Regions from separate parts of the Sodalis sp. RH22 genome, predicted to be linked through region 2. Evidence: predicted binding sites of a transcription regulator. Region 2 holds the regulator's gene; each other region holds the start of a gene.

Region 1 (10,396 bases), 400 kb from region 2:
CCGGCCTGCTTGATATTGGCCAACTGGTCGGCATGGGCGGCAACGGAGACGATACTGCCTAACGCTAACACAGTCAGCAGCGATAACGCTGAAGGCCGGCTATTAATGAATAAGGCCATTTGCTTTTCCTTGATATAATTTTAATATAATTTAACCACTTCATGGGGTTATTCCATGGCGCTGGTTTTCTGCTGAGGAATATTACATAGGCAACGATAATTAACCACGTATAAAAAAGCATATGTTTATCACCACTAAGCATAAGAATAACTTATGACCTATCGGGCCAGTGGCCGGCGGGCATTTATGCCAGTGAACACGGGGCGCGGGCGCGGCACCGCGCGCGATTCAAATAAGAATAATAATTATTACTCAAGATAATAAGAAATGAATTGAAGCCGGTGGCGCGGGATATTTTATCAAACCGCAGCATGAGGATGTTTAATAAATAACCATCGCTGCGGCATTTTATCGCCGGGACAGGGGCGGCAGGCTAAACCGGCGGGCGCTATCACCGGCGCTGCAACCCCCGTCCGGTGCCAGGGGGTTAATTGGTCGCGGGAGCGGATAAGTTCAGTCTGCCGACGGTCTGCTCAAACTGCGCCTCATCGCCCTGCGGCAGTTTTTTGAACGACACCTTGCCGCGATACACGTCGGAGTCGATTTTAACGATGTTCGGCTGGGTGCTCAGGTTGCCGACGGCGACACAATAATTGGTTACCTGGCTCAGCGATGGATCCCAAATATCGGCCATTTTATTACAGTCATCAATCCATAAAAATTTATCCCGGGCATTCAATTTCGCCAATTGCTGTTTTAACGGTGCGGATAAATACACGTCGAACATCGGCTCAATATTATTTTTATCAATTTTTAAAATCAACGGTATTTTAAATTGAACGCCGGAAAAGCCGATGGTTTTGGCATTTACATCAATTTTATATTTTTTTATCTTGGTCGGGAAATCCCACTGCCGGATAACATCCGGTATCCATGCGGTTATCTTATCATCGAGATTTAAAAAATAGGTTGATAACGATGTGGAGGATAAACTGCTCCGGCCCAGGCCGATATAGTTATCGCCCCCCAGCACATCCAATACAGTCGCGCCGTTATCCAGCGTGCTGCGCTTGACATTACTGACCTGGGGCTGCTCCTTGTCGCCGCGCAGGATAAAGAACAGATCCTTTCTGTCGTGCTGATTTAAAATATCATAGGCGGTATTGTTCATGGCCAGGTGATCGGAAGACACCACGATCACCGTGTTTTTGAAATAGCCCGATGCGCGGATTTTTTTGATAAGCCCCGCGATATGCTCCTGGCTGCAGGCCACGGCGCTTAGGGAGCTGTTTTCCATATTGTCATACGCATAGGAGCGATTGGTGCAGGATCGCGAAATATATCCGTCCGGATGATGGGTGTCGACGGTCAGCGCAAATAAGGCAAACCGCTGTTTTTGTTGCGACAGCGCAATAAATTTATCATAGACCAGATCCAGCAGGGTATCGTCATACCAGCCCCACTCGTTGCGGTAGTCGGGATCCTTGACCAGTCCCTTAAGCTCCTGGAAACCATAGATATGCTCAAAACCATGGGACTTCAGGAACAGGCCTTTACCGGCAAACGCCATATCGGCCCCCTGGTAAAAATAGGTATCGTAACCGGAAGCCTGCAGTATATCGCCCAGGCAAATATCATGGGGGTAAAAGGTCGATAACGAACTTGAGGCATTGCCGTCAAAGGGGGCGAATAACGGAATGCCGCACTGCGACGCCACCATTCCGGCAATGGTGTAGCCGGTGCCGGGCAATTGGGTAGTATTGCTGAAATCTATAGCATCGTTTTTCTGACTGTTAAGCTCGGTGGTTAAACCGGCAAAGGCGTCCTGATCGAAATAGGTTCTTTCCAGGCTTTCGGCATAGATATAAATAAGGTTGGGGCTGTCTTTCGCCAGTGTTTTGGACGGGGTTCTGTAATAGGTATTAAAGTCCGTATCGCCGCTTGCCAACTGGGATTTAACCAGGCCGGCAATTTCACCGCTGGCCGGCGTGGCAATCACGGCGACCACGGCCAAAACGAGAGCCAGCAGGCCGTAAGCCGTACGGCCGCCGCCGGCTTTTCTGAATAGCAACAGCCATGACATCAGGCTGAACACCAGCAGGGAAGCCAGGATGAAACCGGCAAAGGGCAGGATGTACTTGCCTAATCCGGCGCCGGTTAAACTGCTGGTCAGGGTATACAGCACCGAATCATTGATGCCGGCGCCGGTAAAGTAATTACTGGCGACCCTGACTAAATTAAGCAGAATATAAATACCTAAAACAAACAGCACTAATGAAAACAAATATTTATTTTTTTTGGCTTTCGTTGAATAAATAATAACCGCCGCTATAAATAATACTATCGACAGGGTTTCCGCTGACATTGTTCTCCCTCCATCGGGCAGTAAGGGAAATACCTCCGGCTATAGCAGCAGCGTTTCAAGGCGGTCTTCCGGTAAGGGATGGGTGATAGTTATCTGTATAGCAATTAATCCGCTACGGCGCGAGATTTCATTACCGTTTTGTGACAAGCCGCGCCGGCGGGTGGTGCGGGTAAAAAGAATTGAACGGCGAAATACAAGAAATTATTTTTTTAATCAATTGATTTAAAACAGTAAAACTTCACCGCTCGGCTAAAAAGCAGGAGATGAATTCTTTTTGCGTTGACAAAAAGTTACATTTTTTTTACAGCGGAAAGCCCGGTGGGCGCGGGGAAAACGACGCAGCGGCCCTCATATCCGAGAGCCGCGCTGGCAGGGGTTTATTTAGGCAATGAATAGGCCTGGCGCGCCAGGAGCTTCCAGGCGCCCGCCGCATTTTTCTGCCATACCTGCATGACGCCGATTTTCACTTCGCCCGGCTTGCCGCCGTCTGCGGTTTTCGCCTGCAGGATATGCCTGACGATGGCCACGTCGCCGTCGACCTGCACGGTTTGGTCTTTGAGATCCAGCGTCAGGAATTTGGATTGACCGGTGACGATGGCATCGACAAATTCGGCGTTGTTCTGGATTTTACCGCTGGAGTGGCCGTAGCTCAGCGTCGGCGCGCCCACTTTCTCCAGATCGGCTTTCTTGGCGCTGACCATGGCCTGACGCATGGTTTCCACCGCCTTGGTTACCGCCGTGGCATCGGCGCTTTGGGCGAAACAGCTGCTGCTCAACAGCAATGAAAGAAGGGCCGCGCCTGCAATTTTATACATGGTTATTCCTTACCAGTGACATCGTTAAAGAGGGGCAATGCTAACCAATTTCATGAGGTTACCGTTGTGACTGATCTCATGTATTTCAAAAAAAATAGTTTTTATTTATTTTTAATAAAACATTGTTTTGAAATTATCTCAAGCAATTGTCCGCGGAACATTGTGCGGGATGGCGGCAAGCGTTTCAATGTGATTAAACTCACAATTTTTGGCATTAATAAATTATTACTACCACGGCAATCTGTGCCACCGGGTGTAAACCCCTGATTGACATTGCGTGGCGGTCATAGCAATCAGAAAAGATCAAAAAACTCGGAAATTATTAAAAGCACGGGATTTTTGCGGGGCAGGGGAAATTTACTGAGTGGAATGATGGCGTTACACACAGCACAAAATCAGGCCGGCAATTGCCGGCCCTCACCCTGATGTGTGTTCTATTCTTATAAAGTGTTTAGTTATTCTAAACAACTCTGATGTTAAGTGATGCTAAACAGATTATCAAGCTAACTTTACTCATATTTGAAGATGATTCCAAAACGCCTGAAAGAAGCCCGGCACAGGGCCCAGCTGACACAGGAAAAGCTGGCGGTCATGGCTGGCATCGATGAGTCCACCGCCCGTTCCAGAATTAGTCAGTATGAAAATGGGATATATCGTCCCAATTTTGAAACCTGCTGTGCGTTTGCCCGCATCCTGAACGTACCCGAATGCTATTTCTACACGCTGGACGATGAGTTTGCCGCCGCGCTGCTGGCGCTGTATGTCTCGCACGCGGCATCGGCCAATATGCGTCTGGCGTCGAATGAAGGAGAAGAAGAAAAAGAAGAAAAAGAAGAAAAAGAAGAAAAAGACGCTGCCGACTGGCAAAAACGGGGTTAAGCCTACCGCCGCCAGGCCATCTTAGACTAACCCTTTCCATTGCCGTATCGAGGCGTAGCAACGTCTCGCAGCCGCCATCCCGCCCCGCGTAAGCCTTGCCGTTCCGGCCAATTCCTTAAATGTGTTAAATTATTTCTTGAATCAATAAATAAGAAAGATAATAATTCTCATTTAGTTTCAATTTCATTCACCTGTCAATGGAAAGATATAATGAGAAGGGTCTTGCGCTTAACACGTTCCACTCTGCTGTGTTCACTCGCTTTCGCGGCGCCGTTATTCACCTATGCCGAGGATACCCTGGTGGTTACCGCGGCCCAGACGGCCGACAGCGCCGATGCGCCGACCCGGGGCTACACAGCCAACACCAGCCGCGGAGCGACCAAAACCGATCAGCCGCTGATTACCACCGGCCAGTCGGTGTCGGTGGTGACGCGCCGGCAAATGGACGATCAGGCCGCCCTGACGGTGAACAGCGCGTTGAATTATACGCCGGGGGTATTTACCAACTTCGCCGGCGGCGCGACCCGCTACGAGACCGTTTCCCTGCGCGGATTCCACGGCGGCGATACCAATAATACCTTCCTGGACGGCCTGCGGTTGATGAGCGACGGCGGCAGCTATAACAACCTGCAAATCGATCCCTGGTTCCTGGAGCGCGTCGATGTGATTCGCGGTCCGTCGTCGGCGCTTTACGGCCAGACCATTCCCGGCGGCCTGGTGATGATGACGTCCAGACGCCCCCGTTTTGCCAGCGAAGGGCATATCAAGCTGATGGCCGGCAATAACGCCACCACCGGCGCGGCGTTCGACTATACCGGCGCCGTCAGCGATCAATGGGCGTTCCGCCTGACGGGCATCACGCGCCATAGCGATACCCAGTACGATCACCAGCGCGAGGAACGCTATGCCATCGCGCCGTCGCTGTTATGGCAGCCGGACGGCAACACGTCGCTGCTGTTAAAAGCCTATCTGCAAAAAGATCCGTCGGGCGGTTATCACAGCGCGGTGCCGGCGGACGGCAGCCTGTACGCCAGCAGCGGCGCCAAGCTGGACCGCGGGTTTTTTGACGGCGAAAGCAGCCTGAATACCTTTAAGCGCCGCCAGCAAATCTACGGCTATGAATTCGACCATAGCATCGACGACGTCTGGTCAATCCGCTCCAACGGCAGTTATACCCATGCCAACGTCGACCAGCAGCAGGTTTACCAGATTGGCTGGAACAGCGATCGTACATTGCTTAACCGCTATTATTCCGGCGAATCGTCCTCGCTTGCCGCTTACGCCATGGATAACCAGCTGGTGGCCGATTTCAGCACCGGCGACCTACAGCATAAAGTGGTGCTGGGCGGTGAATACCATGAATATACCAACGACCTGTGGGACGACAGCGCCTACGCCACCCCGCTCAATGCGCTCACCGGCGTCAGCGGCGGCCCGGGGCTGTTCACCGACTACGGCCTGACCGTGCCGGGCGTCACGCGCGTCGATGCCAAACGCCGCTACTCACAAAGCGGGGTCTATCTGCAAGATGAGATGACGCTGGATAAATGGCACCTGGATCTGTCCGGGCGCTACGATCGCATCGTGGCCAAAAATACCACGTTCAATACCGACACCACCTACCGGCGCCAGGACGATCATATCAGCGGCCGCGGGTCGCTGCTGTATGCCTTTGACAGCGGCATTTCGCCTTATGTCAGCTTTAGCCAGGCCGTCACGCCGCAGGCCTTGTCCGGCGCCGACGGCAACCTGTTGAAACCGACCACCAGCGAGCAGTACGAAGCCGGGATAAAATACCAGCCCCCCGGTACTTCGTCGCTGTATACCCTGGCGATTTACGACCTGACGCAAAAAGATGTGGCCAACCGTATCGTGCAGGGCAGCTATTATGTCCCGGCGGGCAAGGTACATTCCCAGGGGATTGAACTGGAGGCCCGCACGCAGCTCACCGAGCGTCTGGCCGGCATAGCCGGCTATACCTATAACCGGGTACGCTTCAGGGACGCCGTGGACGGCAACGACGGCAACACGCCTTATGTCACGCCGGATCAGATGGCGTCGCTCTGGGCGCAGTACCAGGCGGATTACGGCATCAACCTGGGCGGCGGGGTGCGTTATATCGGCCGGCAGTGGGCAGATAATGAAAACACGCGGCGCGTGCCGTCGGTGACCCTGCTGGATGTTTCGCTACGCGCCGATCTTGCCGCCTGGAACCCGCAGTGGAAGGGGGCCTATGTGCAGCTTAACGCCAATAACCTCACCGATCGGAAATACGTGGCGGCCTGTTATGGCACCGGCTATTGCTATTGGGGCGCGGAGCGCTCGCTGGTGGCCACCGTGGGCTACGATTTCTGATCAACAGGCAAAAGGCACGGGCCGGGGAAAGGATGTCCAGGCGCGTCAAGGGGGAGGGGAGAGGTAAAATAGGCAGATGAGGGGGGGCGGGTTTCCCGCCCGCCCCTATACAGGATTACGCCGGAACGTTTTTCAGCACCAGCCGCTGGATTTTACCCACCACCAGCAAATAGCACAGCATCGACATAATGGCCGAGCAGCCGACAAAAATCAGCGCGCTGTTAAACGAGTGCAGATTCTTGACCAGAAAACCAATCAGCAACGGGGTGACGATGGAGGCGACATTGCCGAACACGTTGAAGATGGCGCCGCACAGGCCGATCACCTCTTTCGGCGCGGTATCCGCAATCACCGGCCAGCCCAGCGCGCCGAAGCCTTTACCGAAGAATGCCAGCGCCATCAGCGCCACCACCAGCACCGTATTATCGGTGTAGTTGCAAAGGATCATGCTGGATGCGAGCAGCATGCCGAACACGATCGGCGCCTTGCGGGCAAAGGTAAGCGAACAGCCGCGCTTAAGCAGGAAATCCGACACCACGCCGCCCGAAATACCGCCGACAAAACCGCATAACGCCGGAATGGAGGCGATGATGCCTACCTTAAGGATGCTCATCCCTTTTTCCTGCACCAGATAGATGGGGAACCAGGTCAGGAAGAACCAGGTAATGGTGTTGAGGAAATACTGGCCGAAAAAGATGCCCAGCATCATACGGCTGGTGAGCAGTTGCTTAACGTAGTTCCATTTCGGTCCGTTATCCTTCGCCTTTTTGCTGTCCATATTGACCACGCCGCCGCCCTGCTCGATATAATCCAGCTCGGCGCGCGACGCGTAGGGGGATTCAAACGGGTTATGGACAAATTTTATCCACAGAAACGTCAGGATAAAACCGATGACGCCCATGACGGTAAAGACGTGTTTCCAGCTCCACGCATAGACCAGCCAGCCCAGGAAAGGCGAAAAAATCGCCAGGGAAAAATACTGCGCGGCGTTGAAAATCGACGACGCCGTGGCGCGCTCCTTGGCCGGGAACCACGCGGCGACAATACGGGCATTGGCCGGGAAAGCCGGGGCTTCGGCGAAGCCCAGCAGGAACTGCAGCATAAACAGCGAAAAGACCGCCATCGGCACCGACAGCACCCCGACGAATCCTTGCAGCAGGGTGAACAATGACCAGAAAAACAAACTGTAGCTATAGACTTTAATCGACCCGAACCGGTCAAGCAGCCAGCCGCCGGGGATTTGCATCAACAGATAGGCGATGCCGAACGATGAAAAAATCATGCCCAGGTTGACCACATCCAGCCCCAAATCGTGGGACACCGCTGTGCCGGCTATCGACAGGGTAACCCGGTCGGCATAGTTAACCGCCGTAATAATAAATATAAATAACAGCACCACATAACGTACGTGGGTCCTGCCTTTTTGGTCCAAAGTGGACTCGATTGCCATACGATGTCTCCGCGTTAACGCTGCGCGCCTAAGGCATTTATTCCCGGCGAATTGTCGCCGCCGCCATAGGCCTCATAATTAAAATACTGTCTGTCGGTAGGGGACTGGGTATACGTTGAATGGGTATCGGCGCGATACGTAAAAAAGAAGAGGTATCAATCGCCATCCGTAATTTGAGCAGGCAGTATAAAAATGGCGCCAGGGTAAGTCATTATGCAAATGACCAATATTAGAGCCGGGATTAGGACTATTTTTGTGGGAACATGGAGTCTGTGCGGTGGATCATAAATATGGGTTTTAGATAATTTTTAATTTTAATATTGCGATGGTGATCACAATTTATAGGTATTTCGCCGCATAATAAATTAAAAAATTATGGAGAGAGATGTTTTTGCCCAACTGCGGCATCCCTTTTTCGGCCGGGTTAGTATTCCACGATTAGTTGATAAATTAAACTAAATTTGTAATGGCGTGGATATTCTCCGTGCGGCAAAGCACGGCATTATTCATATTCATAATAATGAAATGCCGTTTTAATTTAAAAACACCGGTAATTATCACGCTGATATCGGCAATAAGCGCAGGCGCGGTCAACGGTCGGCGCACGGTGAATCCGCGGGGGGAATGAACCGGGCAGCCTGTTTCCCCCGGCGCGTTAGCCGCAGGAAACAGGCGTGATTTACGGGCCATGCCGGCCCCGGGTAGGATCAATAAGGCGCGTCGGGCGTGGTGATGCGGATCAGCTTTTCATTGACGAATTCATGAATCCCCGCCGGGGATTGTTCGCGGCCATAGCCGGAGTTTTTGGTGCCGCCAAACGGCAGCTCCGGGGCAATACCTGTGGTATGGTTGATATAGACCATACCGGAATCGATTTGCCGCGCCACCGCCACGGCCCTGGCGGTATCGGTGCCGAAGACGGTGCCCCCCAGGCCGAAGATGGAGTCGTTGGCCAGCGCAATCGCCTGCGCCTCGTCCTTGACGGCATACACGCACAGCACCGGTCCGAAGATTTCCTCGGCGTAGGCCGCCATGCCGGGTTTGATGCCGGTGAGGATGGTCGGTTCCATATACGCGCCCGGCCGGTCCACGCGGTGGCCGCCGTAGATCAGTTTGGCGCCTTCCTTCACTGCGGTTGCCACCTGCTCAACGATCTCCCCGGCCGCTTTTTCACTGCTGAGCGGGGCGAGCTGCGTGGACGGATCCAGCGGGTCGCCGATCCTGATCTTTTCATAAATGGCCCGCGCCTTGGCGATAAATGCCTCGGCGACGTCTTCCAGCACGATAATACGCTTGGGCGACACACAGACCTGGCCGGCGTTCCATAAACGTCCCATGGCGGCGGTTTTTACCGCCAGATCAAGATCGGCATCCGCCAGCACCACAAAGGCGTCGCTGCCGCCCAGCTCCAGGGTCGATTTCTTGACATGTTTGCCGGCCTCGGCGGCAAAGCTTGATCCCGCCGCCTCGCTGCCGGTCAGAGACACGCCCTTGATGCGCTTATCGCCTATTAATTGCGATACCTTGGCGCCGGGCACGAACAGATTAGTGTAAACGCCCACGGGCGCGCCGGCATCGATAAAGATACGCTCCATCATGGCCGCGCACTGCGGTACGTTGGAGGCGTGTTTCAACACCATGGTATTCCCGGCCATGATATTCGGCGCCGCCGAACGGGTGATCTGGTAGAAAGGGAAATTCCAGGGCTGCACGCTCAGCAGCACGCCGAGGGGGTCATAGCTGAGAAACGCGCTGCCAATCCCGGTTTCCAGGGGCTTGTCGGCCAGGAACCGTTCGCCGTGATCGGCATAATAATCAAATATATCGGCGCACAGTTGCACTTCGCCCACGCCTTCGGCGTGCAGTTTGCCCATTTCAATGGTACACAGCTTGCCCAGCTCATCCTGGCGATCGCGCAAAATGGCGGCCACGTTATGCAGCAGTTTGGCCCGCTCGGCGAACGGGGTTTTTTTCCATTGCTGGAAGGCGGCGTCGGCGGCGGCCAGGATCTGTTCGATCTGCTGGTCGGACATAACGTCGAATTGTTTTTCGATTTTATTGGTGGCGGGATTAACCGTTTTGATCGACGACGGTGCGGCTGTCTGTACGCTCATGATAATGCTGTCCTTATGAAACGACTGGTAATATGAAGGATCTAACGCGACATCCTGTGCATGCAGTATAGTCCCCCGCGGAATTATTCCTCAATGTATTACCCTATCGAAGCCATCGGCCGATTGACGCCCGCACGCGTGTTTTCATGCCCGCTCCCGCCCGGAACAGGCGGTTAGGTCGCGCGCCGCGCGCTTATGGCTTGATGTTTTTTTCTTTATATATACTATACCCCCCTATACTATATTTTCATACGGGTCGGGAAATGCCTCGTTCAGCTGAAGATAAAAAACGCGTCCTGCTGCGGGTCCGGCGCATCAAAGGGCAGGTGGAGGCGCTGGAGCGCGGCCTGGAAACGGG
Region 2 (10,396 bases):
AGATCCTCCCGCCCCTGTAAGCGCGTCACGATGCCCAGGATTTCATCGTGGTTTTCAACCTCGAACGACAGCGCGGGCATATCCAGCGGCTGGCCGTGTTTATCGGCGATGGGCGCCACGGTAATTTTGTATTTATATCCCGCCATGATTTTCCTCCGCCGGCGCCGCCAGCACCTGCGCTATAGTATTAACCGCCTCCAGCAAGGCGGTGTTTATCCGCTCGACCTGCGCCGGCGTCAGGTCGGCGCGCAGCATATTGCCGCGTAACAATCCCTTTAATTGCCGCATGCTGTCGGTTATGCCCGGGATCAGGCTGCCTTCCCCGCGTTTGCCTGCCTGGGCGAGCCGCTCGAACAGGGCGGTAATCGCCGCCTGATGCCCGGCCAGCTCTTCCTCGCCCGCCGGGGTAATCTGGTAGTTCTTACGGCTCTGGCCTTCGGCGGTGACCGACATCAGGAAGTCCTGATCCACCAGCAGGCTCAGGGTCGGGTAAATTACGCCTGGACTGGGAATGTACAACCCGGAAGAAGCCAGCTCGATTTCCTTGATCAGCTCATAGCCGTAGCTGGGTTTGCGGGCCACCAGCGCCAGCAGGATCATGCGCAGATCGCCATGGCCGAACAGACGCTGCGTCCTGTGTTCGCCGTCATGGTGCCCGTGGCGCTCATGGTGTCCCCTGCCGCCATGCATACCGCCACGGTCGTGCAAGGCATAATGATGATGATAAAGCATGGTTCTCTCCCGGTTATTTAGATATATCTAAATTAACGTATAACAAAAAAAAAGCAATAAAAGATATATCTAAATGAGGATTTTTTTATCTGCGCGCCAGTATCACCGGCTGCCTGGCGGCGCTGAAACGCAAAAAAAGGCGCTGATAAATCAGCGCCTTGGATAATGAAAGCTCCCCCGTAACGGCGGGTATGGCGGCGGCGCGAGATGCGCCGACCGCCGGGCGGGCCTTATTGTGCCCCGGCCAGTACTTCGCCGACGATTTCCACCGCCTCGCGTTCGATTTGTTCCCGGTGCTTAGGCCCCAGGAAGCTTTCGCAATAAATTTTGTAGGCCTCCTCGGTGCCGGACGGCCGCGCGGCGAACCAGCCGTTTTTGGTCATCACCTTCAGGCCGCCGATGGACGCGCCGTTGCCGGGCGCCTCGGTCAAGCGCGCGGTGATGGGGTCGCCGGCCAGGGTGCTGGCAGAGACCATTTCAGGCGACAGCTTGGCCAAAACGGCCTTCTGCGCGTGGGTGGCCGACGCCTGGATGCGGTTATAGCTGGGCGCGCCGAAACGTTGCGCCAGTTCATCATAGTGCTGCTGGGGATTTTTACCGGTGACCGCGGTAATTTCCGCCGCCAGCAGGCACATAATGATACCGTCTTTATCCGTGGACCAGGGCTTGCCGTCAAAACGCAGGAACGAGGCGCCGGCGCTCTCTTCGCCGCCAAAACCCAGGGTGCCGTCGAACAGGCCGTCGACAAACCATTTAAACCCGACGGGCACTTCCACCAGACGGCGGCCCAGATCGGCCACCACCCGGTCAATCATTTCACTGGAGACCAGGGTTTTGCCCACCGCCACGTCGGCGCCCCACTGCGGACGGTGCTGGAACAGGTAGTTGATCGCCACCGCCAGGAAATGATTGGGGTTCATAAGACCCGCCGGGGTAACGATGCCGTGCCGATCGTAATCCGGATCGTTGGCCAGGGCCAGGTCGAACTTATCACGCAGCGACAGCAGGCCGGTCATGGCCCATTGGGACGAACAGTCCATGCGGATAATGCCGTCGTGGTCGAGATACATAAAGCGGAAGGTCTGGTCGATTTGCTCGTTCACCAGCGTCAAATCGAGTTGGTAATGCTCGGCGATGCGCTGCCAATAGGCAATGCCGGACCCGCCCAGCGGATCGACGCCGAGTTTCAGGCCCGCTTTTTTGATGGCCGCCATATCCACGACCTCGGCCAGCCCCGCCACATAGGACTGCACCAGATCCTGCGCATGGATATGGCCGCTGTTCCAGGCCGCGTCCAGCGACTGGCGCTTAACGCCGCGCAAATCGTCCGCCAGCAGGGCATTGGCGCGCTCTTCGATCACTTTGGTCAGATTCGTGTCCGCCGGTCCGCCGTTAGGCGGATTGTATTTGATGCCGCCATCTTCCGGCGGATTATGGGACGGGGTGATGACAATGCCGTCGGCCTGGGCGCCGCCGGCGCGATTGTGCGTCAGGATGGCGTTGGACACCGCCGGCGTCGGGGTAAAGCCGTTGTCCTGCTGGACGATGATTTCCACGCCGTTGGCGCTGAGTACTTCCAATACCGAAATAAACGCCGGTTCGGACAGCGCATGGGTGTCCTTGCCCACATAACACGGGCCGGTAACGCCCTGCCTGGCGCGCTCTTCGGCAATGGCCTGGCTGATGGCCAGGATATGGGCTTCATTGAAACTGTGGCGCCCCGCGCTGCCGCGATGGCCTGAAGTACCGAATTTTACCGCATGCGCGGTGTTGCCCGGCTCCGGACGCAACACATAATACTGCGAGGTTAACTGCGCGACATTGATTAAATCGCTTTGCCGGGCGGGCTGCCCGGCGCGGGGGCTATTAGCCATCGGTGCTTCTCCCTTGCCTGCTGTTGATCAAATGGTACCGCAAACTTTATCGGTCAGTTCCACGGGGAACTGCATTGCCAGCATAATGTGTTCCACCATGCTCCGTTTACGATCGGTGTTGGTGTTGGTGATAACCCAGTAGGGCGTTTGCGCTACCTGCTTGGGTTTAGTATGGCTGCCATTTTGCAATAATGTCTGCTCATCAGCGGCAAAATAAGTACGGGTGCGGCCGTGCAGGATATCCGCCGCCTCGGTAAATTCGGCGGGCGACAGGCTATACAGGGTGGACAGCACCAGCATAAAACGATCAACCGCCTTGCGCTGCTCGGCGTAGCTGTCGGAAAGGAGGAGCTCACGCATGGCGCGCACGCGATCGCGGGTCGCCGACGCGGCCTCCGCCTTGAGGGGTGTTTCCGGGGGCGGCGCGCTGCGCGCTGCGGCGCTGGCCTGAGCATTAAATTTCAGCATCCGGCGTAAAATATCCGAGGCGCTTTCGCCGATATGCTGCGTATGGCTGGCGATATAGCGGTAAAGGTCTTCGTCGACTTCAATTGTTTTCATCTTTATCCGGGGCTTTCTTCTCATAAATCAATCAAAAGGATTATACAAGCTAAACCTGCCCCGCGAATAGCGCTAGTATCCGGCTTCGGTAAAAAGTCGGAATTTCCCCCGAGGGCCTTCCTGGCGCCGCCGGTTTTTTTACGGCCGCGGGACGGATAACTCATGATAGGCTATCAGGCTCTGTTATCGCCATGAGGATCAGGATGAAATTACACTATCGTCTGCAACCTGCCCGGCAGCCGGGTGAAGCACTGCCGGTGATATTGCTGCACGGGCTGTTCGGTAGCCTTGATAACCTGGGCGTGCTGGCCAGGCCGCTTGGGGAACACCACGCCACCCTGCAGATTGATCTGCGCAATCACGGCTTGTCCCCCCATGACCACGATGCCGGTTATGCCGCCATGAGCCGGGACGTGATCGAATTGCTTGATGCGTTGCATATCGACGCCGGTCACCTCATCGGCCATTCCATGGGCGGCAAGGTCGCCATGACCCTCGCCGCCCAGGCGCCCGGCCGCGTTGCGCGGCTGGCGGTTATCGATATGGCGCCGGTGGCCTACCCCACCCGCCACCATGACAACGTCTTCGCCGCGCTCAGGCGCGTCGAGGCGGCGGGCGTCACACAGCGCACGGAGGCGGCGGCGCTCATGCGCCATGACGCCCTTGATGAGGAAACCATCCAGTTTTTGCTGAAATCCTTTCACCAGGGCCGGTGGCGGTTTAACGTCGAGGCGCTGTGGGATAACTATCCGGCGCTTATCGGCTGGCGGGAGTCGGCGCCCTGGCTAGGGCCGGCGCTGTTTATCCGCGGTGAAAAATCGCCTTATCTGGATGACAGTTACCGCCAGGCGATCCAACGCCAGTTCCCCCGGGCGCGGGCGCATGTGGTCGCCGGCGCCGGTCATTGGGTTCATGCGGAAAAACCCGCGGCGGTCATGCGCGCCCTGGCCCGTTTCCTGGAAGAATAGACCGGGCCGCCGCCGGGATTAGCGCCCGCGAGTTTAATATTGTCGTTTGCTACCGGGCTGGGGTAACATGGCCCGCTGTGTTTTATGGCAGCCCCGGCGTACATAAAACATAACGTTACGGGCGATGCGCGTCCGACGGCGTAGCCAGCCACGCCGCCGGCCGGGGTTTGCCCGCCTGCTTCTTGATGCACAATCCCTTCATGACCTATGGCAAAAGAACAAACGGACCGCACCACCCTGGATTTATTTATCGATGAGCGGCGCCCGGGAAGACCGAAGACGAACCCCCTGTCCCGCGATGAGCAGTTGCGCATCAACAAGCGTAACCAGCTGCGCCGGGATAAAAAGCGCGGCCTGCGCCGGGTGGAGCTGAAAATCAACGCCGAGGCGGTGGATGCGTTAAATGAGCTGGCCTACCGGCAAAACCTGTCGCGCAGCGAGCTGATCGAATTGATTTTACTGGCCGAGCTTGAACGGCAACAAGGCGCGGATCCGCATCCGGAGTAAACTTGCCGGCCCGGTAAAGCGCCATCCCGTCCAGGGCCCAAGGCCGCGAACGGGGCAAATTTGCGACAAAACCCGGCCGGCGAGTTTCTCCCCGCATTAGGGTCTGCTATGATTGCCGCAGAGCATCGCTGATTCTGTTACGGAACATATCCATAATATTTAAGAGGTTTTCAAATTCATGGCAACTGTAGGCATTTTTTTTGGCAGTGACACCGGCAATACCGAAAATATTGCCAAAATGATTCAGAAGCAACTGGGTGCGGATGTTGCCGAAGTTCATGACATTGCCAAAAGCAGTAAAGAAGACCTGGCGCGGTTCGACACCCTGCTGCTCGGCATCCCGACCTGGTATTACGGCGAAGCGCAATGTGACTGGGATGATTTTTTCCCCACCCTGGAAGAAATAGATTTCTCCGGCAAAAAAGTGGCGCTGTTCGGCTGTGGCGATCAGGAGGATTACGCCGAATATTTCTGTGACGCCATGGGCACCATTCGCGACATTATCGAGCCCAACGGCGCGACCATCGTCGGTCACTGGCCCACCGCCGGCTACCATTTCGAAGCGTCGAAAGGACTGGCGGACGACAATCACTTCATCGGCCTGGCCATTGACGAAGACCGCCAGCCCGAGCTGACCAATGAACGCGTGGACGGCTGGGTGAAGCAAATCAGCGCTGAATTGCAGCTCAGCTAAAGTCAAGCCGTGCGGGAGGGTGCCGCCGCCGCGGCGCCCGGCAAGGGAATCGGTTGCCGTCATGGCGTCGGGACGGCGCCGCCAACCTCACTGATAACTAAATCCTTTCAAATTAATAGATACAAGTTTTTAACTTTTATCCACAACGCGGTACAATAGCGCAGCGGTTCCACCCTTTTTAGCAAAATGTTGCAGAATTCGCCCCCTGAAACGGGCTATAGTTGTTAACAAGGCGCGGTTTTCATTTTGGACAGGCAGTCTTATAATGAGACGGCGTCACATTTTTCGGGCCGACCGATGTTATAGGCTAAGTTAGCCTACAATCAGATTATCAAAGTAACAGGACTAAACCCGCATGACTGACAATAATATTGCATTGAAGAAGGCCGGCCTGAAAGTCACCCTTCCCAGACTGAAGATTCTGGAAGTGTTGCAAGATCCGGAATGCCATCACGTCAGTGCGGAAGATCTGTACAAAAAACTGATCGATATGGGTGAGGAAATCGGCCTGGCCACGGTATATCGCGTGCTAAACCAATTTGACGACGCCGGTATCGTAACCCGCCACAATTTTGAAGGCGGCAAATCCGTTTTTGAACTGACGCAACAGTATCATCATGACCACCTGATCTGTCTGGACTGCGGCAAGGTTATCGAATTTCGCGACGAGTTCATCGAAGCGCGCCAGCGTGATATTGCCAAAAGGCACAATATCAAGCTGACCAACCATAGCTTATATCTGTATGGGCATTGTGAAATCGGCAACTGCCGCGAAGACGAAACGCTGCACGATCACGCCGATATGCTCAACGGCGTAAAAGAATAACCGCGGCGCGGTCCGTTTCTCCAAAGCGGCTGTTATCGCGCCGCTTTCTCACCCTGCAACGATTTTTTTTCAATGAGGCTAAACGCCGCCCGTCCCCTTCCCTGGTAACGTTTCCTTCCCGAAGCGCGTCGACAAGCGTCGTATCCGCCAATCACCGCCGTGCTCACCGCCGGCAAACTCCAGAAAACTTCACAGAAAATAAAAATAAATAAAGAATAAATAGAGGCCCTGGGACGCTATTTTGGGCTAATTTGCGTAATCCATTGAAACGACAGCGTTTTTATTGCGATTTTTTCACCGGGTAAATTATTCTGTGAATCTGATGATAAAGCTATTTTTCGCTGTCAGCAGTAAGCGACAACAAAAGATACATTTTAATTATATGATTTTATTGAATTAATATAGCCAAAAATACCTTCCTGAAATTAACCCGGATCGATGACTCGATTTTTACACAAAAAGTTAATTTATAAATTAATAAAAAACGTGAAGTTCGCAGCAGATTTTAAACTTTCGCCATGGTGATATAGTGACAGGCAATGTTAATCACCAGAGATAGTCCAGATGAATGATGCGGAACTGCAAAACGATATGCCGCGCGGCATAGGCATTGCTCCTTATATTCGTATTAAACAAGAAGGCATGACTGAAAACGAAAGCCGGATAGTGGAGTGGTTTTTATCTCCCGGCAACCTCACCGACGTCTCGGGGATCAAAGAGGTGGCCCTGAGTCTGGGCCTGTCGGAAGCCATGATTGTCAAGGTGTCGAAAATTCTCGGTTTCAGCGGCTTTCGCCAGCTGCGCAGCGCCATCGTCGAGTACTTCGATCATGCCGACCATGATATCACCGCCGAACTCTCGCCCACCGACAGCCCGGAGGATGTGGTCAACAAAGTGTTTAACCTGACCGTACGCACCATTGTCGAAGGCCAGGCGATAGTCGACGCCAACGTCATCCAGCAGGCGGCCCAATGCTTTTTTGCCGGCCATCAGCGCGAGCTGTACGGCGTCGGCGGCTCTAATTCCATTTGCGCGGACGTGCAGCATAAATTCCTGAAAATCGGCTTGCGTTGCAATGCCTACCTGGACGCGCATTTGATGATGATGTCGGCCTCCCTGTTGCAACCGGGCGATGTGGCGTTAGTGGTATCCCATTCGGGCCGCACCAGCGATCTGAAACGGGTGGTGTCGATTGCCAAGGATAATGGGGCCAAGATCATTTGTATTACCCATAGCAGCAATTCCCCCATAGCCCAGCTGGCTGATTTTAATATTTGTTCACCGGCGCCGGAAACGCCGTTATTAGGCAGAAACGCTTCGGCCCGTATTTTGCAGCTTACGCTGCTGGATGCGTTTTATGTCTCGGTAGCGCGGCAGGATATCGAGCTGGCGAATAAAAACCTGGAAAAAACGAGTTCCATTACCAAGTACCTGAAGCGTGATTATAAATAATTCTCTTTTGGAGATAGAATAATGAATAAATTTCTTAAATTGGCCGGTGGCGCCGCCTGTGGACTGATGTTGTCCACCGTGGTCCACGCGGCAGCCGATTACGCCGTTGTTCTTAAAACATTATCCAACCCTTTCTGGGTAGAGATGAAACAAGGCATTGAGAAAAAGGCCCAGGATCTCGGCGTGACGGTGGATATATTCGCGTCACCGTCGGAAGGCGACTTCCAATCGCAATTACAATTATTCGAGGATTTAACCAATAAGAATTATAAAGGCATCGCCTTTGCGCCTTTATCGGCGGTGAATCTGGTGATTCCCGTCGCCAAGGCTTATCAGAAAGGGATTCACCTGGTTAACCTCGACGAAAAAATCGATTTAGCCAGCCTGGCCAAGGCCAAGGGCAACGTCGAAGCCTTTATCACCACCGATAATGTCGCGGTCGGCGCGAAAGGCGCCAAATTTATTATCGATAGCTTGGGCGCCCAGGGCGGCGAAGTGGCCATTATCGAAGGCAAGGCCGGCAACGCCTCTGGCGAGGCGCGGCGCAACGGCGCGACCGCGGAGTTCAAGGCCAACAGCCATATCAAGCTGGTGGCCAGCCAGCCGGCGGATTGGGATCGCATCAAGGCCCTGGACGTGGCGACCAATGTGCTGCAACGTCATCCCCAGCTGAAGGCCTTCTACTGCGCCAACGATACCATGGCGATGGGCGTGGCGCAGGCGGTGGCCAACGCGGGACAGACCGGCAAGATCCTGGTGGTCGGCACCGACGGTATTCCCGAGGCGCGCAAGATGGTCGCCCAGGGCATGATGACCGCCACCGTGGCCCAGAATCCGGCGGAAATCGGCGCCAACGGCCTGGCCATCCTGGTGAATACGGTGAAAGCGGGCAAGCTGATTGCGCTTGATGCCCAGCCGAAAATTGAAACCGTCGATTCTATATTAGTCACCAAATAGTCCAGGTGCCGCAAGACCGCCTATTCCCGCCGTCTTGTCATTAATCCGGAGAGTAATATGAGCACTCCATATATTAAAATGGAGGGGATCGCCAAATTCTTTGGTCCCGTCCAGGCGTTGCAATCAGTTGACCTGGAAATATACCCTAATGAGATACATGCTTTATTAGGTGAAAACGGCGCCGGCAAATCAACCTTGATGAAAATACTTTCCGGTATTTATGAACCGACGGCGGGGAAAATAATAATTAATGATGTCGAGTACGCGAAGCTCGATCATAAAGTCGCTGCCAGATTGGGCATTGGTATAATTTACCAGGAATTAAGCGTTATCGATGAATTAACCGTGTTGGAGAATTTATTTATCGGCCGTCTGCCGGTAAAAAAAGTGTTCGGCGTAAACGTGGTGGACTGGCACGACATGCGTACCAAAGCGGCTATTATGCTGCTGCGCGTGGGGCTGAAAATACGGCTTGACGAAAAGGTGGGCAACCTGTCCATCAGCCAAAAGCAAATGCTGGAAATCGCCAAGACCCTGATGCTGGACGCCAGGGTGATCATCATGGACGAGCCGACCTCTTCCCTGACCTATAACGAAGTGGATTATCTGTTCCTGATCATGAACCAGCTGCGCCAGGACGGCACGGCGATTGTCTATATATCGCATAAGCTTAACGAAATACGCCGCATCTGCAACCGCTATACGGTGCTAAAGGACGGCAGCAGCGTCGCCTCCGGGCAGATGGGACAGGTGACCAACGATGATATTGTCCGGCTGATGGTCGGGCGCGAGCTGCAAAACCGCTTTCGCTCCCTTAAGGAGAAGGTTGGCGGCGACACGGGGGACGCCGATATCATCTTTGCGGTGGAGAATATCACCAGCCGGGATAAACGCCGGGTCAAGCACGTCTCCTTCCAGGTAAAAAAGGGCGAAATCATGGGTTTTGCCGGACTGGTGGGGTCGGGACGCACCGAATTCATGAACTGCATCTTCGGCGTGGAACCGAAAAGCAGCGGCAAGGTGATGCTGCATAACGTCGATATCACGCCCTCTTCGCCGCTGGACGCCCTGAAGAAGGGCATGGGATATATCACCGAAAGTCGGCGTGAAAACGGCTTTTTTGATAATTTTTCCATTGCGCAGAATATCGCCATCAGCAAAAGCCTTAAGGATGGCGGCTATAAAGGTGCTCTGGGATTATTTAATGCGGATAAGGAAAGGCAGCTGGCGGAAACGCAGCGGCGGCTGCTATCGCTGAAATGCAGTTCGGTGGACCAAAATATCACTGAGTTATCCGGCGGCAACCAACAAAAGGTATTGATATCAAAATGGCTCTGCTGCGAGCCGGAGGTTATTATTTTTGACGAACCTACCCGCGGCATTGATGTCGGGGCCAAGGCGGAAATTTATAAGGTGATGCGCACATTGGCCGCCACGGGAAAAACCATATTGATGGTGTCATCCGAACTGCCGGAAATCATTACCGTATGCGACCGTATCGCAATATTTTGCGAAGGGACATTAGCCCATATTCTTGACAATAATGAGAGTATCGGGGAAGAAGATATTATGACGTGGGCTCTGCCACAAAGCTGAGGGAAATAAAAATGGAGAAGGCCACCTTTAACTTCCAGAAATTCTGGGATCAGTACGGCACGTTTTTTATCCTGGCGATTATTGTTGCCATATTCGGCTCTATATCCAGTGAATATTTTCTGAAAACCAACAATATTACCCAGATCCTGGTACAGAGTTCGGTAACGGTCTTGATCGGCATGGGCGAGTTTTTCGCCATCCTGGTGGCGGGCATCGACCTGTCGGTGGG
Region 3 (10,396 bases), 2.4 Mb from region 2:
GGGGGAAAACCGCCGGTGTTATGCCAGCAGCGACTGCGCCAGATAGCCGTCCTGGCGCTCGACCCCCGGCAGGGCAAAAAAGTAGCCCCCGCCGATGGGCTGGATGTATTCTTCCAGCGCCTCGCCGTTAAGCCTGCGCTGCACGGCGAGAAACCCCTGCTCCAGATCCTGCTGGAAGCAGACGAACAACAATCCCATATCCAGCTGGCCGGAGCGGGAAACGCCCAGGGAATAGCTATAGCCCCGGCGCAGCATCAGGTTGCCTTGGGTGGCGGGCGTACGGGGATTGGCCAGGCGCATATGGGCATCGAGCGGGATGACCTTGCCCTGCGGATCGCGGCTGTAGTCGGGCACGTCATGTTCATTGGCCATGCCCAGCGGCGCGCCGGTGCGCTTATCACGGCCGAAGATGGTCTGCTGCTCATGCAGCGGCGTACGATCCCAGGACTCGACGTGAAAGCGGATAATGCGCACCGCCTGGTAACTGCCGTTTACCGCCCAGGCGGGTTCATCCGTACCGGCGCCGACCCAGATCACCCGATCCATCAGGCCGGGGTCGCGGGTATCCGGATTGCCGGTGCCGTCCTTGAAGCCCAGCAAATTAATCGGTGTCTCCTTGCCCCGGCTGCGCGCCGCGCTGGCGGAAATAAAGCCTTCGCGCTTCCAGCGCACGCTCAGCAGATCCGGGGTATGTTTAATGATATCCCGCAGCGCATGAATCACCGTGTCGCTGCCGTTGGCGCAAATTTGCAACAGCAGATCGCCATGGCATAAATCAGCGTCCAGCGCATCGTTGGCAAAACGCGTCATCTTTTGCAGCCGCCGGGGTTTCAGCGCGGCGAGGCCGAAACGATCGTCAAACAACGAGTCGCCCACCGCCACCGTGATGGTCAGGTTATCCGGGGCGATATGCTCGCCCAGAATGCCGGAGTCCATCGGCGGCAATTTATCATCCACCGCCGGCGCCTGCCCGCCGGTGGTTAAAAATGCAATCCTCTCGGTCAGCACGCGAAACAACCGCCGCAGATCGTCCTTATCTCCGGCCAGCACGTCAAACGCCACCAGCATCATGGCCGCCTGCTGCGGCGTGGTGATGCCGGCCTGCCGGGGTCCGTAAAACGGCTGGCGCTGCCAGCGCTCGTCGGGTGACAAGGTGCCGGGGGAATGCTCATCGGGAGCAGGAGCCGGCGCCGCCGCCGCGCCGCGCAACGCCAGGGCGCCGCCGAGGGCGCCAAGCCCCTTCAGCCAGCGGCGCCGTGATGGCGACGCCGCCTTACCGCTGTTTTTATCTTTATCAGCACTCATCAGGCGCTCAACCCTACTCCAGCCCCAGCACGCCGCGCAGCAGCGCCAGATCTTCCGCCAGGGCGGTGATCGGGCCTTTGAGCGCGGTGCGATCGGCATCGGTCAGCTTGTCATAAGACGCAAAGCCGTCTTTATTACGGTATTTCATCAGGACGTTATCCACCTTGGCAAAGTTACCGTCAATTTTCGCCAGCAGCGGCGCATCGGCTTTTTGCAGCAGCGGGCGCAGCAGGTTGACGATTTTTTGCGATCCGTCGATATTGGCCTGGAAATCGGAAAGATCGGTACGGCTGTAACGGTCTTCCTCGCCGCTGATCTTACTGGAGGCCACTTCCTCAATCAGTCCGGCGGCGCCGCCGACCACTTTACTCGGCGGGAAGGTCAGGTCGCCGATGCGTTTTTGCAGATCCTGGGTATCTTTATACAATTGATCGGCAAACGGGGCGGTGCCGGCCGTGGTTTTATCGCTGAAGAGGATTTTTTCCAGCCGGTGGAAACCGGTGAATTTCGGGTCGGCGGATTTCTGCTCGAAATCATCTTCGCGGGCATCAATACTGCCGTCCAGATCCGAGAACAGTTCGGCGATAGGCTCGATACGCTCGTAATACACGCGGGTGGGGGCAAACAGCTTCTGCGCGGTGGCCAGATCGCCTTTTTTCACCGCATCGGTAAAGGTCTTGGTATGGGAGACAAGCTCGCCGACCTGTTGCAGCACATAGACTTTATAATCGGCAATCGGCCCCACCAGCGCCATGGCATCCGGTTTCGCCGCGCCCGCGCCGCCGTCCGCCGAAACCGTCAGCTTGCCCTTCGGATTGCTCAGCAGGCCGCAGGTCATATCGTATTCCCCCGGCTCCAGGGTGGCGGTCATCTTCTGGGTAAAGCCCGGCGCCACGTTCTCGCGCTCCTCGACCACCATCACGCCCTTGAGGATTTCCCACTCCAGCCCTTTCTGGCTGGCGTTATGAATAATAAACTGCGTTTTGCCCGGTTTAACGGTCAGCGCCATCGGATCGCACTGCTTATCGTTAACGGTAATCTTGACCTGGGGAATATCGGCCGCCAGCGCGGGCCAGCCCCATGCCGATAGCACCGGCGCCACCAGTAAGGCGGCAGGAAGAATGCGGCGACGGAAGCGTTGCATATTGGACATTTTTTTTACCCTGAATAGTGGAACAATTTAATGGATTTTATCCGGCGACACGTGTCGTCCGGTTGCCCCGCGCAGGCAGGAAAAACATCACCAGGGCCGGCACCAGGTATAACAAATACACGGCCACTTCACTGACGGTGGGCGCTTCCTGATAACCCAGCAGCCCCTCAAGCAAGGTGCCGAACAACGATTGGGTGGACAGGGTGGCGCTGAAATCAAATGCGATTGCCTGGAAACCATTCCATAATCCCGCTTCGTGGAAAGCGCGAATTGCCCCGGCCGCCAGCCCCGCGGCCACAAACAGAATAAACAGGCTGGTCCATTTGAAAAATTTCTCCATGCGCAGGCGGATGCCGCCGTAATACATCAGCATCCCCAAGACGATGGCGCAGGCCAATCCCAACACCGCGCCGATGGGAGCCTCGATGCCTACGTCCTGCTGAAACGCCGCCAGCAAAAAAAACACCGATTCCAACCCCTCGCGGGCCACGGCAAAAAACACCATGCCCACCAGCGCCCAGCCCTGCCCGCGGGCATTGCTGAGCGCCTGATCGACGGCGCTTTCCAGCTGGGCTTTAATCGAGCGGGACATCTTGCGCATCCAGAACACCATCCAGGTAAGGATGAGGACCGCCAGCACCGCCACGATGCCCTCGAACAGCTCCTGTTGCTTTTGCGGAAACTCGCCGGTAGTTTCGTTAATGACGACACCCACCGCCAGGCACAACAGCGCCGCGCTTAGCACGCCCACCCACACCGCTTTTAGCCAGCGGCCGCGGCCGGTCTTTTTCAGATAGCCGGCGATAAGGCTCACGATCAGCGCCGCCTCGAGACCCTCACGCAGCATAATCAGAAAAGGCACAAACATACCCATCACCTCGATGCTTTTGGGGGCGAGAAAAAGTAAAGAAACGTCAATTAAAACGATATTGATTATCATTACGAGGAAAAGAAACACAAGCGCAGATTTGCGACTATTTGTAACCGATGCGCTACAAAAGGTTTCAGGATAAATAAAAGGTAAAGGGGGCGTCAGGGGTTAAGTGGTCTCGGTGAGGGTTTTGTTTGCTGTGCCTTGGTTTGCCTTGTGGCAGGGTTTATGTCGCCTCGGCGCGGGTTTTGCTTACTGTGTCTTGGCTTGCCTTGTGGCAGGGTTTATGTCGCCTCGGCGAGGGTTTCGCTTGCCGTGCGTGTGGTGCTCATAGGTATTGCCGGGTGCCGGCAAGCGACAAAGAGGCCGTACCGCGACGGCCTCCTTGACCTCCGCGCGCCCGGCAGATCGTGCGCCGCTGCGCGGTTCCCGGCATCACGCATCCCGGCTTTGGGACCGCACGGGACGCGCTCCCGGCGCGGCCCTTAGCTTTCGCCGCTCCCGGCGGCTATCCAGCCAAGATGCGCGCTGCCGGCGCACTCTATGCCGGCACCACGTCAACACCATCGTCTGTGGGTAAAATAGCGTTTTTGGTAGTAAGTAATATGCACGTACCGGGAAAAATATCGGTATTAATTTTGGGTTAACTTAGACTAGCTTGGCTTAGTTTAGCTAAGATTCGCGGCCAGCTACCTACTCTCACTGTGGCGGGTTTATGCCCGGCTACGTGGTTCTATGGTTGCATGACTGTAATTGCCGACGGCATGACATACTGGCTATATGACCGCTGACTATGTGAATGCTGGCAGCATTGCATGATGTATGACTGATAATTACCCGCTGCCGACTGCATGTATATTTGCATGTATGACTGACCTGTCGCGGTGCCTTTTACATTGCACAATGATTAGCCGCTTCTCTGTCTGCTGTACCACCTTCCACTAAACCCACAGCGGCGCCGATGCCCTATACATCACAGCGCTGGCCGCGACAGATATCCCGGCATAAAGCGCGCTGACGGCGCCGGTGGCCCCGGCATGAGCCGCCGGGAGCGGCGAAAGGCCCGTTGCGCCGGGAGCGCATAACGGGCCGGTGCATCACGGGGACATTGGCGGCGGAAGGCATCGCGCAGCGACGCGCGACCTGCCGGGCGCGCGGAGGTCAAGGAGGCCGTCGCGGTACGGCCTCTTTGTCGCTTGCCGGCACCCGGCAATACCTATGAACACCTCACGCACGACAAGCGAAACCTTCGCCGAGGCGACATAAGCCCTGACGCACGCTAACGCAAAGCAGGCAAAACCCTCGCCGTGGCGACATTTATCTTCACGGCAGCCGAATATTGCCAGGACGGCGATCGCCAAACCTACACAAGACGTGTAAAAGGGAGAACGTGCCAACGCCCGGCGTGTGAAAAAGAGAACGCTATGACGCGGTACGCGCCGCCCGCCGCGGACGGCTGGCATACAGATAACACAACATCGCGCTGATGGTGCAAAATGCCATGGACAATACCATCGGCCAGGCGCTGGAAAACGTCGCCAGCGACAACAACGCACCGATTACCGCGCCCACGCCGAACCGCAGCGTTCCCGCCAGCGACGAGGCGGTACCGGCCATATGCGGAAAATCATCCAGGATCACGGCCATGCCGTTGGACGTCACCATCGCCACGCAGCCGACAAACACCGCCACGCCGATAACCAGCGGCCAGAACCCCAGGTTCATGCCGCAAACGATCAACAGCCAGATACCCATCAGCAACTGGATAAACAACCCGAAACGGAACATCTTCTGCGCCCCGAAATGCCTCACGCTCCGGCTGTTGATAAGCGTCATGATAAACAAAAACAAGACGTTAAGGGCAAAATAATAACCGAAATTCTGCGGCGAAACGCCGTTAAGATTGATATAGACAAACGGCCCGGCGCTCAGGAACGAAAACATCCCGGCAAAGGAAAAACCGCTGGCCAGCATATAGCTGAACACCCGCTTATGGCGAAATAACGCGCCGAAGTTGCCGATGGTGGTGCGCAGATTAAACTTTTGCCGCCGCTCCCTGGGCAGCGTTTCCCGGATATACAGCATCACCAGCACGGTGGCCACCAGCGCCGTCAGGCTCATGATCCAGAAAATGGCATGCCAGTTAAACACCACCAGCAGCACGCCGCCGATGATGGGAGCCAGCAGCGGCGCCACCGTCATCACCAGCACCACAAACGACATCATGCGTGAAAAATCATCCTTGGTGAACATATCGCGCATCAGCGCATTGATCACCACGCTCGCGGCGGCGGCGGACAGACCATGCAAGAAACGCATATTGATCAGCTGCTCCACCGATTGCGACAGCGCGCAAGCCGCGGCGGCGACGGCAAAAAAGAACGTGCCGAACAGAATCACCGGCTTACGGCCCAGGCTATCGGCCAACGGCCCGTAAAACAGCTGGCCGATGGAAAACCCCAGCACATAGGCGCTCAGGGTCATCTGCACGCTCCCCGCGCCGACGCCGAACTCCGAGGCAATCAGCGGCATGGCCGGCAAATACATATCGATAGCCAATGGCATCAGCATCGACAATAAACCCAGGATGACGATTAAACCGATATGGGATGTCCGGTCTGCTTGCACGTTGTACGACTCCTCGTTCATGCCTTTATCAATCCTGCACGGCCGGCGGACGCACCGCCCGCCGTCGTTGTCACGGACGTGCCGGCGCGCCTATGCCGGCGATTTCATCGGCGGTCAGCGCGCGGTATTGGCCGGGTTCCAGATCCGCATCCAGCACGATGGCGCCGACACGTTCGCGATGCAGCGCCACCACATGGTTACCCACCGCGGCGAACATTCTTTTCACCTGATGATAACGCCCTTCGCTGATGGTCAGGCGCACTTCGCGCTCGGCAAGCTGCTCAAGCTGTGCGGGCCGGGTCGGCAGTTTTTCGCCGTGAAGCATCACCCCTTCGGTAAACTGACGCGCGATATCCCCGTCCAGCGGATCCTCAAGCGTCACCAAATAGGTCTTTTCACAGTGATGTTTAGGCGAGGTGATCCAGTGGGACCACTGGCCGTCGTCGGTCATCAACACCAGGCCGGTGGTATCGATGTCCAGGCGGCCGGCGGCGTGCAGCTTGTCCGGCACCGGTTCGTCCATAAAATACAGCACGGTGGGATGATCGGGATCGTCGGTTGAGCACACATAGCCCTGGGGTTTGTGCAGCATAAAATAGCGCGGGGCAAGTATCTGGTGCAGGACCCGATCGTCAAAGCGCACTTCATGTTGCGCCAGCAGTTGGAACGCGCCCTGTTTCACCGTATCACCGTCGACGGTCACCCGCTTGGCGCGCAGTTCCCGTTGCACCAGCGCCCGGCTGATACCTAACTGTTGAGATAAAAATTTGTCCAGTCGCATTAACGTCGTTTTGCCTGTAATCTTGGAAAGCGCCCGGCAACGATGCTCCACCCGCCCGGTAAGGGAGGCGCGCGGCCGGACCAAATGGCCCGAATCCGCTATCGTGCGGGAAAGGCGGCGAATGCCGCATATGCTTATAAAGTGAAATCACAGTATAACGGGGCTTGCCTGCCGAGCATAGCCGACAACGAGATTCATTTAGAGATGTCCTTCACCCTACGTCCTTATCAGCGCGACGCAGTCAACGCGGCGGTGGATCATTTTCGCCGCCACGACGAACCGGCGGTGATCGTGCTGCCCACCGGCGCCGGCAAAAGCCTGGTGATCGCCGAGCTGGCGCGCCTGGCGCGCGGCCGGGTTCTGGTCCTGGCCCACGTCAAGGAACTGGTGGCGCAAAACCATGAAAAATTCCAGGCGCTGGGACTGGAGGCGGATATCTTCGCCGCCGGTCTGCAGCAGCGGGACAGCCGGGGCAAAGTGGTGTTCGGCAGCGTACAGTCCGTTGCGCGCAACCTGGATCAGTTCGACAGCGCGTTCTCATTGCTGATTATCGATGAATGCCACCGGCTCGGCGACGGCGACGACAGCCAATATCAGCAGGTCATCCGCCATCTGCGCCTCGCCCGGCCGGCGCTGCGCATCCTGGGACTGACCGCCACGCCCTTCCGCCTCGGCAAGGGATGGATATACCAATACCACCATCACGGCATGGTGCGCGGCGACGAGCGCAGTTTCTTCCGCGACTGCGTCTATGAGCTGCCGCTGCACTATATGATCAAGCACGGCTTCCTGGTGCCGCCGGAGCGCCTGGATATGCCGGTGCTGCATTACGACTTCAGCCGCCTGTCGCCCAATATCAACGGCTACTATGCCGAGTCGGAGCTGAATACCGAAGTACGGCGGCAAAACCGCATCACGCCGCTTATCGTCGGCCAGATACAGGAGTACGCGGCGGATAAGCGCGGCGTGATGATCTTTGCCGCGACGGTAGAACATGCCCGCGAAGTCCTCGGCCTGCTGCCGCCCGCGCAGGCGGCGCTTATCAGCGCCGAAACGCCCCAGGCGGATCGCGACCGGCTGATCGACGCCTTCCGCCGGCAATCGCTACGCTACGTGGTTAACGTGGCGGTGCTGACCACCGGTTTTGACGCTCCCCATGTGGATATGATCGCCATCTTGCGGCCCACCGAGTCGGTCGGCCTGTACCAGCAGATTGTCGGGCGCGGACTCCGGCTCTATCCCGGCAAGACCCGATGCCTGATTCTCGACTATGCCGGCAACGGCCACGATCTATTTTCCCCCGAGATAGGCCAGGCCAAACCGGCCGGAACCGGCACGCCGGTCCAGGTATTCTGCCCGCTCTGCGGCTTTGCCAATATGTTCTGGGGCAAAACCACGCCGGAGGGCGAAGTCATTGAACACTACGGCCGCCGCTGCCAGGGTTTCGAGGAACAGGAAGATGGCGAACGCCGCCAATGCGATTTTCGCTTCCGCTGCAAGATCTGTCCGGACTGCGGCGCCGAAAACGATATCGCCGCCAGGCGCTGCCACGAATGCGATAAAATCCTGGTGGATCCGGACGATATGCTCAAGGCGGCGCTGCGGCTCAAGGACGCGCTGGTGCTGCGCTGCAGCGGCATGACGCTTGACTGCGGGGCCGACGGCAAAGGCGAATGGCTGCGCATCACCTACCATGATGAGGACGGCGCCGAGGTCGCCGAGCGTTTCCGGCTGCATACGCCGCCCCAGCGGCGGGTGTTCGAGCACCGTTTTCTGCGTCTGCACCAGCGGGCGCCGGGGGTGCCCTTTCCCTGGCAAACCGCCGCCGATATCCAGCGCGCGGCGGACCGGCTGCGCGCGCCGGATTTTGTCGTCGCGCGCCGCCAGGGCGCGTTCTGGCAGGTAAGGGAAAAGATTTTCGACTACCAGGGCCGTTATCGCCTGGCCCACGAATTGCGCGGCTGACGGGGTTTTATTTGCCCCGCCGGGGTATTTCCGGTAGAATTCCGCCCGCTTTACTTTAAAGCACGTCTATCCAACCTGCTGCTGGGTCGCCTGTAGCGGGGTTACTTTTTTAAGTATCGAGAAAATACATGTTAATTATTAATGCAGAAGTGCGTAAAGATCAGGGTAAGGGTGCGAGCCGCCGCCTGCGTCTAGCGAATAAGTTTCCTGCTATCGTTTATGGTGGCACCGAAGCGCCGGTCTCTATCGAGATGGACCACGAAATCGTGCTGAATACCCAAACCAAACCGGGTTTCTATAGCGACGTATTATCACTGGTTATCGACGGCGCCGAAACTCAGGTTAAGGTTCAGGCGGTACAACGCCATCCGTTCAAACCGAAACTGACTCATATCGACTTTGTCCGCGTTTAATCGCGACTAACCGATACGATAAAAGGACGCCGCTTACGCGGCGTTTTTTTTTGCCCCATGGCGCGGTAGGCCCGCCAACACCGTACTCACAGCAAACGTGTTCAAGGGAGACCGTGCCGATGGGGTTGAATCGGGCGTGGTTTTCCGCCCGAACGAGGCCCCATGGCGCGGTAGGCCCGCCAACACCGGGCTCATAGCAAACGTGTTCAAGGGAAACCGTGCCGATGGGGTTGAATCGGGCGTGGTTTTCCGCCCGACCGAGGCCCCATGGCGCGGTAGGCCCGCCAACACCGGGCTCATAGCAAACGTGTTCAAGGGAAACCGTGCCGATGGGGTTGAATCGGGCGTGGTTTTCCGCCCGACCGAGGCCCCATGGCGCGGTAGGCCCGCCAACACCGGGCTCACAGCAAACGTGTTCAAGGGAGACCGTGCCGATGGGGTTGAATCGGGCGTGGTTTTCCGCCCGACCGAGACCCCATGGCGCGGTAGGCCCGCCAACACCGTACTCACAGCAAACGTGTTCAAGGGAGACCGTGCCGATGGGGTTGAATCGGGCGTGGTTTTCCGCCCGACCGAGGCCCCATGGCGCGGTAGGCCCGCCAACACCGTACTCTAGCTTCCGCCGTTCTGGCGACGGGTAAGCTGATCGCGCAGGTTCGGCGGCGTACCTTTGATGGTCAGGGTATCGGTGGCGGGGTCCCAGAAAATACGCTCGCCCAACAGCTGCGCGTCAAAATTCAGCGTAACGCCGCCGCCGCTGCCGGCATACTTGGTCAACTGGCGCAGGGTGCCGCGGTCGGCCGGAAAACTCTCCTCCAGCTCATACCCCGCCCCGCTGGCAAACGCCTGAAAGGTTTTATCGCCCACCGGCGGCAGGGTCTCGGACAGCTCGGCCACCGCGATCTCCTCGCCGGACGACAGCTGATCCTTACAGTAGCTGTATACCTGCTGGCGCACATTCTGCCGCTCGCTTTTATCAAGCTGGGCATCGGCGCAATAATCATCCACCGCCTGCAGCAGCCCGCGATTCTGCGCTTTGGCGTCCAGCCCTTCGCTGGCGGCGAGGAAATCCATAAAAAAGTCGGACACCTTACGGCCCACCCGTCCCTTCAGGAACGTCAGATAGCGCGCAGACTGCGGATTGGTATCCCATTCGGTCAGATCGATACGCGCCACGATATCCGCATGGTTTATATCCAGATAATGGGTACTGCTGATATCAAGCTGTTCATTCACCCGCATACTGCTCAGGCTGTTCAACACCGCGATCAACAGATATT

Evidence for each region. The regulator Fur, encoded in region 2, represses iron uptake genes when iron is present. The targets are predictions, from matches to a motif close to ATAATAATGAGAACNACTATCAA.
Region 1: the regulator Fur is predicted to act here: its motif matches at 4,268-4,290, upstream of ACL2XN_RS08640 (TonB-dependent siderophore receptor).
Region 3: the regulator Fur is predicted to act here: its motif matches at 3,382-3,404, upstream of efeU (iron uptake transporter permease EfeU).

The regions. Positions count from the first base shown of each region.
Region 1 covers NZ_CP178731.1:1,908,285-1,918,680, reverse strand. The annotation lists gene ACL2XN_RS08660 (ABC transporter substrate-binding protein) at 1-119, opposite strand, end outside; gene opgB (phosphatidylglycerol--membrane-oligosaccharide glycerophosphotransferase) at 548-2,425, opposite strand; gene ACL2XN_RS08650 (nuclear transport factor 2 family protein) at 2,803-3,240, opposite strand; partial or broken gene ACL2XN_RS08645 (helix-turn-helix transcriptional regulator) at 3,766-4,011, shown strand; gene ACL2XN_RS08640 (TonB-dependent siderophore receptor) at 4,330-6,474, shown strand; gene ACL2XN_RS08635 (MFS transporter) at 6,590-7,924, opposite strand; gene ACL2XN_RS08630 (NAD-dependent succinate-semialdehyde dehydrogenase) at 8,632-10,038, opposite strand; gene ACL2XN_RS08625 (metal/formaldehyde-sensitive transcriptional repressor) at 10,302-10,396, shown strand, end outside.
Region 2 covers NZ_CP178731.1:2,305,620-2,316,015, forward strand. The annotation lists gene ACL2XN_RS10465 (DUF3861 domain-containing protein) at 1-146, opposite strand, end outside; gene ACL2XN_RS10470 (PadR family transcriptional regulator) at 133-732, opposite strand; gene pgm (phosphoglucomutase (alpha-D-glucose-1,6-bisphosphate-dependent)) at 963-2,606, opposite strand; gene seqA (replication initiation negative regulator SeqA) at 2,634-3,167, opposite strand; gene ACL2XN_RS10485 (alpha/beta fold hydrolase) at 3,371-4,135, shown strand; gene ybfE (LexA regulated protein) at 4,343-4,642, shown strand; gene fldA (flavodoxin FldA) at 4,821-5,336, shown strand; gene fur (ferric iron uptake transcriptional regulator) at 5,692-6,162, shown strand; gene alsR (transcriptional repressor AlsR) at 6,727-7,614, shown strand; gene alsB (D-allose transporter substrate-binding protein) at 7,636-8,571, shown strand; gene alsA (D-allose ABC transporter ATP-binding protein AlsA) at 8,629-10,167, shown strand; gene alsC (D-allose ABC transporter permease) at 10,179-10,396, shown strand, end outside.
Region 3 covers NZ_CP178731.1:5,728,503-5,738,898, reverse strand. The annotation lists gene efeB (iron uptake transporter deferrochelatase/peroxidase subunit) at 19-1,305, opposite strand; gene efeO (iron uptake system protein EfeO) at 1,319-2,458, opposite strand; gene efeU (iron uptake transporter permease EfeU) at 2,496-3,326, opposite strand; gene ACL2XN_RS26095 (Bcr/CflA family multidrug efflux MFS transporter) at 4,752-5,957, opposite strand; gene rsuA (16S rRNA pseudouridine(516) synthase RsuA) at 6,028-6,738, opposite strand; gene ACL2XN_RS26085 (DEAD/DEAH box helicase) at 6,943-8,703, shown strand; gene rplY (50S ribosomal protein L25) at 8,832-9,116, shown strand; gene yejK (nucleoid-associated protein YejK) at 9,729-10,396, opposite strand, start outside.